Linked DNA regions of Lentisphaera araneosa HTCC2155. The protein of the gene in region 2 interacts with the protein of the main gene of each other region in a pairwise test. Links are inferred from orthologs where the notes say so. Each region holds a gene or a part of one and is shown on either strand. Other genes may lie near its edges.

Evidence for each region. The genes of interacting proteins can lie anywhere in the genome.
Region 1: the proteins of ndk (region 2) and LNTAR_RS08220 interact in binary tests that used the Escherichia coli proteins (3 or more experiments, as listed by UniProt). The link is inferred for Lentisphaera araneosa HTCC2155 from one-to-one orthologs.

Annotation. Positions count from the first base shown.
Region 1 is NZ_ABCK01000006.1:290,568-293,879, reverse strand. The notes cover bases 85-3,046. They hold LNTAR_RS08220 (uracil-DNA glycosylase), read right to left. Parts: upstream 1,933-3,046; coding sequence 1,237-1,932; downstream 85-1,236. Other genes in these bases: LNTAR_RS25405 (DUF2760 domain-containing protein), read right to left, coding at 2,548-3,046; LNTAR_RS08215 (site-2 protease family protein), read right to left, coding at 1,904-2,494; LNTAR_RS26570 (VF530 family protein), read right to left, coding at 892-1,203; LNTAR_RS08230 (voltage-gated chloride channel family protein), read left to right, coding at 85-884. In the rest of the region: more of LNTAR_RS08230, read left to right, coding at 1-84; more of LNTAR_RS25405, read right to left, coding at 3,047-3,141; LNTAR_RS08205 (adenylate kinase family protein), read right to left, coding at 3,144-3,312. UniProt on the Escherichia coli protein: Excises uracil residues from the DNA which can arise as a result of misincorporation of dUMP residues by DNA polymerase or due to deamination of cytosine.
Region 2 is NZ_ABCK01000032.1:27,651-30,962, reverse strand. Bases 158-3,119 are described here. They hold ndk (nucleoside-diphosphate kinase), read right to left. Parts: upstream 1,901-3,119; coding sequence 1,415-1,900; downstream 158-1,414. Other genes in these bases: folK (2-amino-4-hydroxy-6-hydroxymethyldihydropteridine diphosphokinase), read left to right, coding at 3,067-3,119; LNTAR_RS21495 (esterase/lipase family protein), read right to left, coding at 2,032-2,901; LNTAR_RS28315 (tetraacyldisaccharide 4'-kinase), read right to left, coding at 805-1,383; LNTAR_RS28320 (tetraacyldisaccharide 4'-kinase), read right to left, coding at 218-733; LNTAR_RS21510 (RsmB/NOP family class I SAM-dependent RNA methyltransferase), read right to left, coding at 158-196. Also shown: more of LNTAR_RS21510, read right to left, coding at 1-157; more of folK, read left to right, coding at 3,120-3,312. UniProt on the Escherichia coli protein: Major role in the synthesis of nucleoside triphosphates other than ATP. The ATP gamma phosphate is transferred to the NDP beta phosphate via a ping-pong mechanism, using a phosphorylated active-site intermediate.

The sequences.
Region 1 (3,312 bases), on a different replicon or contig from region 2:
TCGACAAAGATGAACGACGCATCCTCATTATTGCGGGGGTCGCAGCGGGTTTTTCCGCCGTATTTGGCACCCCTTTAGCAGGGGCCGTTTTTGCTTTAGAAGTCTACATCATTGGTCGCGTGCAGTACCAAGCCATTTTGCCCGCTTTTCTTTCTGCGATTATTGCCGACCAAGTTTGTGTTCAATGGAAATACCCTACTGTGGTCACCCACACCCACTACCTCCACCCTGAAGCGCTTGCTCTTAGTCCAAGTACACTTTTCTATACTTTCCTTGTGGCCATTCTCTTTGGTTGGACTGCGATGCTTTTCTCCAAAGCCAACCATTTTTGGAGCGATCTTTTTTCCAAAAAAATCTCCTACCCACCCCTACGTCCCTTTATTGGTGGCATTGTTCTTGCCCTTGCTTTTTGGGCTCTTGGTCAAACTTCAGTTGATTTTACTAAATACGTAGGTCTGGGCGTTCCTGTCATTGAAGAGTCCTTCACTCAAAGAATGATGCCCTATGACTTTGCCCTAAAACTGCTCTTCACTTCTTTCACTCTCGGAGCTGGTTTCAAAGGCGGAGAAGTGACTCCACTCTTTTTCATCGGCGCCACTTTAGGTTCAGCGCTCTCATTTATCATCCCCTTACCCCTAGCTCTACTCGCGGCCATTGGTTTTGTCGGCGTCTTCTCCGGTGCAACAAATACACCGATTGCCTGCACACTCATGGGCATCGAACTCTTTGGAGCCCAAATCGGCATCTACCTGGGTTTATCCTGTGTCGTCGCCTACATCTTCTCAGGACATTCAAGCATCTATAGTTCTCAGATCTTGCACCACGTCAAACACCCCAGCCTCAAAGACGATCAAGATAAGACGCTTAACGATAGTAATAAATAATCTAAGTTTATAAAAAAGTGATCTCGTAGAGTTTTTCGACTTTTTTGCGGGCCCACTCATTTTTGCGAAGGAATTTAAGGCTCGACTTCATGGAGGGATCGTGATTGAAGCAACGGATTTCGATACGTTCTCCGAGGCCTTCCCAACCGTAGTATTCCTCGAGATTGATGAGCATAATTTTGAGTGTCACCCCATCCATGGGATTCTTTTTTCTCTCCCCATAGACGAGCTCATCGAGCTCTACTTCATTGAACTTTTCAGGTACTATACCATCAGCTGTTTTTTCTTCACTGAGCTTATTTTCATCAGTATTATCCATACATTAGTCCTTTTATAAAAATAAGTTTAACAACTAAAACAATAGCTGCTCGAGGCGCCAATCAATCGCTTCTTGCTTAGTCGACTCTAAATATTTATTGATTTTTGAAAAGGGTTTTGATCCAAAAAAGCCACGGCTTGCAGAAAGTGGTGAAGGATGAACCGATTCAATAATGAGATGCTTTTGCGCATCGAGCAAATCTTTGTGACTCTGTGCATGAGCGCCCCAAAGAACAAAGACTAGATGCTCACTTTGCTCCGACAAACTCTTGAGAACTTGTGCGGAAAATTCTTCCCAATGACCTTTTGAGTGCGAGCCTGGCTCACCATCACGAACTGACAAACTGGTGTTGAGTAAGAGTACCCCCTGTTGAGCCCAAGGACTTAAATCACCATCTAAAGCAGGAGAGATACCAAGGTCGGAATCGAGTTCTTTATAAATATTTCTTAGGGAAGGAGGAATCTTTTCACCACGTGGAACTGAAAATGAGAGGCCCATTGCCTGATTGGGGCCATGGTATGGATCTTGCCCCAAAATGACAACTTTCACATCTTTAAAATCGCAATAATCAAAAGCTTTGAATAAATCTTCTTGCTTGGGGTAAACGCTATACTTTTCACGTTCGGAATCTAAAAACTTTGCGAGCTCCGCAAAATACTTTTTATCAAGCCCAAGGGCCTTTTGCCAATCTGAACTAAGTTTATCGACGAGCATTGGGGTTCGCTGCATTATAAGAACGCCAAGCCAAATACCCCGCCATTACGGCTAGAATCAAGAAGCCACTGATGTAGGCATAAGCAGCACAACCAGCTGCCGTAACAAAGGAAACTTTATCAATAATTTTCTCATTGACACTGCCCTTTTTCCAACCAATGAGTGTACTGAGAACTTCCGCGCCGTCGAGAGGACGAATCGGTAGTAGGTTCATAAGATTTAAGAAGATATAAACTGTAAGGTGCATGGTTAATAAGGCGTGGACTAAGGCAGGCAAGTTAGGTATTTGCAAGAGGCCAAAAAATAAACCGGCGAGCACCAAACCCGTACCGGGACCAGCAAAGCTAATCACAAAGCGCTGACGGAAATCGAGGCGTTTCATGCTTTGCCAGATGGTTACTCCACCCATGCCGTGAATCTCGATCCGTGGCTGCATTCCATACCAACGAGCAAAAAGAGCGTGGCCTAATTCATGAGTGAGTATGGCGGTAAAAAGTGTAATAAACCACAAAACAGAAATCATTAAATTGGCTCCATCTGGGCCATTACCCCACATAAGGGCAAGAAAGCCAATCAAAAAGAAAAAGCTGTTCCTTACCTTAATCGGCAACTTGAACAGGGAGAACTCCATTAGACATCTACCTCAGAAGGGCAAATAACAGATGTGTCGGTATCTTTTGATCTTTCGGGAAGTGAGAGTGCAGAAGCGACCCAACCTTTATGAACGAGTGAACCCTTGAAAGGCCCTTCACCGCTCACCTGACCACTGAGACTATACTTAGCTGGGTCATAGGCTTTCGGCACTTCTACTTCATCGCCTTCCGCAGAGTCGACGAGAGGCTGAACTTTAAAGTTCTTTTCTAAAACTTTTGCACAGCCTTCGTGGATCTGACGCACTGCAGCTCCAACTTGTTCATCGCTATAAGGACCTATGTCTTCTTTCAAGAAATCGATCAGGCGGCCTTCGCGCTGGAGCAGTGTAAGCGTATAAATAGCATCGCTACGGTCATTTTTTGAATTGGCAGCTTTGAGTTCATCTTTGAGTTGAGTCACGGTATTCTTTTCAGAATTGAGCTCGCCCTCTAATGCCCCTACTTTGCCTTCCAAATCTTTGACTTGAGTATCCTCAATAAGCTTACCACCGCAAGCTTTCTCCCAAAGTTCCGCTTTCTCTCCATCGCCAAGGATAGAGAAAAAAGCTTTAAATGCCGTTGCGAGACCCATAATTAAGCTTCTGCAGGACTTTGATTAAGAACGTCGAGTGTTCCGTCGAGTACGTTGCGGAAAACTTCGAGAGGAGTTTTTTGCGCATCAAACTCAGAAATAATTGCGTCGTCATAGTGCTCAAGAACCACTTGCGTTTTTTCGCGGTACTGAGCCAAGCGATTTAGGACA
Region 2 (3,312 bases):
CAAACCAACGAAAAAGGCTGTAAAGGGATTCGGCGATAAAGCGTCGGTCGCGAGAACCGTACTTCTTATTGTTGCGGAAAAATCGACGAAGTTCCTGATCTAAAGGATTGCGAGACTCGCGGACTTCATAAAAAATTTGAGCAATAGCTTCGCTGTAACTGCGCGCACGTGCTTGGATGAGTTTTGGATTATTCATGTGAGCAAGATGCGAGTGGAATTAAGAAAAGCAAATACGACTGATGCACTCATTGAAGCTTTCTTCGCCACTGAGGATATCGATTTCCACTCGTAGGTAAGTGATGTCAATGGAGGAATTTTTAATTTCAGGAAAGCGAACGGCGTCTTTTTCTGTGGTAACAATCAATTCGGCTCCTGCACTCTCAGAGTTTTTAACAAAGGTATCAACTTCGTCTTGGTAATACATGTGGTGATCCGCATAGCGTTCTTTATAGACGATTTCGGCACCAAAACCAATAAGGAAGTCTTCAAAACTTTGGGGTACGGCAATTGCGGAGATCGCAGCAATCTTTTTGCCTTTGAGTACACTTAACAAAGATTGATTCTGATTGATTAAACTCTTGAGATATTTGGGGCGGTGAGTACACTCAATAATTTCAGCTTTGGTATTATGTTTACGGATGAATTTTTTTAGATGGCGAAGGTGATTGCCACCATTGGCCTTAGTTAGAAAGATAAAATGTGCTCGGCGCATATTTTTTATGGGTTCACGCAGAGGCCACGGGGGAGAAGAAAGTGATTAGAGAAGGGATTCGTACTATCGATTAGTAAAATGTGATACGCGGTTTAGACGTATTGCTGAAAGCCATCATCCATTAGAGCGGTCGGCTTGGTAGTTGCGAATGGCAAAGCGACCACTTTTACGCGGTCAGGGTCAGTGAGAACAATCGCCTCGGGAACATTGCAGGCGAGCATGTAGGGTTCATCGCCAGCCATGTGCGGGCCGAGCAAAACTTCATTTTTGCCTTCAGAGACAATTCTGGGGGGGCTGACAGTTTTTTTGCCGCGAAATTTATCAAGAATTTTTGTTTTGAGTGGTTTGCTCTTACTGCGGTAGCCACGGGATAAGATGGCGACGCGACGACCTTTTTCACAAAGTGTGCGAGCAAAGATTTCGGTGACGGGAGTTTTTCCTGTACCACCTGTTGTGAGGTTGCCTATGGAGACTACTAAGCAACCTAAAGTACGGTCGCGAAATATGCGCTTATCGTAGAGAAAGTGGCGGCTCTTTACAATGGAGCGAAAGACTTTTGATAAGACAAAAAGATTGGATTTTATCAGAGAAGGGCCAAAGCCTAGCTTGTTTCCATTAATAATGGAAAGTAAATAATTTTCGGCCTTCTCTGTAAAATCTCTTAAACTCATATATTTAGGACTCTCGCGAGTCCTTAATCACTTAAAAAGCGAGGAGTTCGTCCGTGATTTTTCCATATTCAATGATTTCGTCATCATTGAACCAGAGTTTTACTTCTGTAACAGCTTCTTCAGAAGAGCCAGAAGCGTGGATGAGGTTGCGGATTGGTTTGTCATCAGGCTCCCCTGGAGCTGGGTAAGATTGGTGAGCAAAGTCGCCACGAATTGTGCCTGGAGCAGAAGATGCAGGCTCAGTTGCGCCAACCATAAGACGAATTTTTTTCACTGAGTTAATACCGCCAAGAGCGAAAACGAGAACAGGGCCCGAGAGGATATATTCTTCAACAGTTGGGTAAAAACCTTTATCAACGTGTTCTGAGTAGTGAGCACGAGCCATTTCTTGCGTAGGCTGAACAAATTTCATTCCGTGGATTTTAAGACCAGCATTCTCGAAACGAGTGATGATGTTGCCTACGAGACCGCGTTGGACGCCGTCAGGTTTGATGATGATAAGTGATTTTTCGTACATGTTTTTATTCCTTAATTTTAGTGGAGAAATGATTTCGCCTAAGATTAAACAGAGTACTTAGAATACAAGTTTGGAAAGCTTCATTCCTCACTAAATTTATGACATAGTTCAGCTCCTCAGGAACTATTTGCCTAAGGCTTGATGAAGCTGTTGATAATATGGATAGACTGATTATGATTCATGATAAAGGTGTGGCTAGCGTCAACTTTGTGATGTGATTGAGCATTTTTGAGTTTTGTGCGACTTTCGCAAACAATGCCATCGCTATTTTCATCAAAGAAAACACCTAGGGGCCAATTACTGAGTTTGGCGGGGCGATCACCGGCAATTGTAATGAATTCACAATGAGGTTCAGGTAAAGTTTTTATCAATGGGCTCGAGGAGTAAAGTTGCGAGCCTGCGGGTCCAAGTAAAAAGTTGAGATGAACACTTTTGAGCTTGTCGCAAATGGTCGAACCACGATTAGGAGCAGCCAGAAGAGCGGCTTTGTGGATGGGGGTTTGAGGCTCAAATTGACGAAACAAGATGCCTCCAAAGCTATGAGTGATGACGATATTTAGGCTGTCTGGGTGTTCTTTGATAAGCTTTTCTATTCGCAGGGCGAGGGTCTCGGTCTTGTTGAGCATGCTGGAATATTCGAGGTTGTGGACTTGGTGGCCTTGGGCGACAAGTTTATCTTCGAGTTTTGCCATGGAATGATGACTGCGGCCGAGGCCATGGATGAGGAAGATTTGTTTCTGCTTGCTTAGAGGTTTTAAAAGTGAGAGCTTCTTACGACAAAACTTTTCGCTTCCCCAATGGAGTCGCAGGTAGTTGTCTTCTAGAATTCTACAGTGTCCCGTGATGACATTTTTTTGAATTTTGTAGTCTCCTGCAACAGAGATGTCATTCCAGAACTGGACGCCTCCGAGCGTGGGTACAGCGGCAAGTCCCTGCATGTTAATGATGAATATGAAGAGCAAGAAGAGACGAATGCTGCGTAAGCGGATGAGTGAGATCATAGAAACCTTTTGTTGAAGAATTGAGCTATTGTACAGCCGATATTGTTATGGATCTATGTAATTATAGTGACGGCCTATATTGATTTAAGTGATATGGCGGTGATTAAGTTGCTTAAAAGAACAGCTGAGTTTATACTTGAAGATGATTATTTTAGGTTTTTCACAATGAAGAAAAAAGTCGCCATAGCTTTGGGCTCAAATTTGGGCGATCGCAAAGGCTACTTTGACTTTGCTCTCAAGCGCTTAGCTGAGGAGGGCTTAGAAGATTTGCGAATGGCGCAAATCCTCGAAAGCGAGCCCGTGGACTGCCCCGAAAATTCAGATGTTTATTTGAATTCGGTAGCAGTGGCCTGTTGGAGTGGAGAAGCTTTAGATCTCCTCCGGCTTTGTTTGAAGATCGAAAAAGAAGCA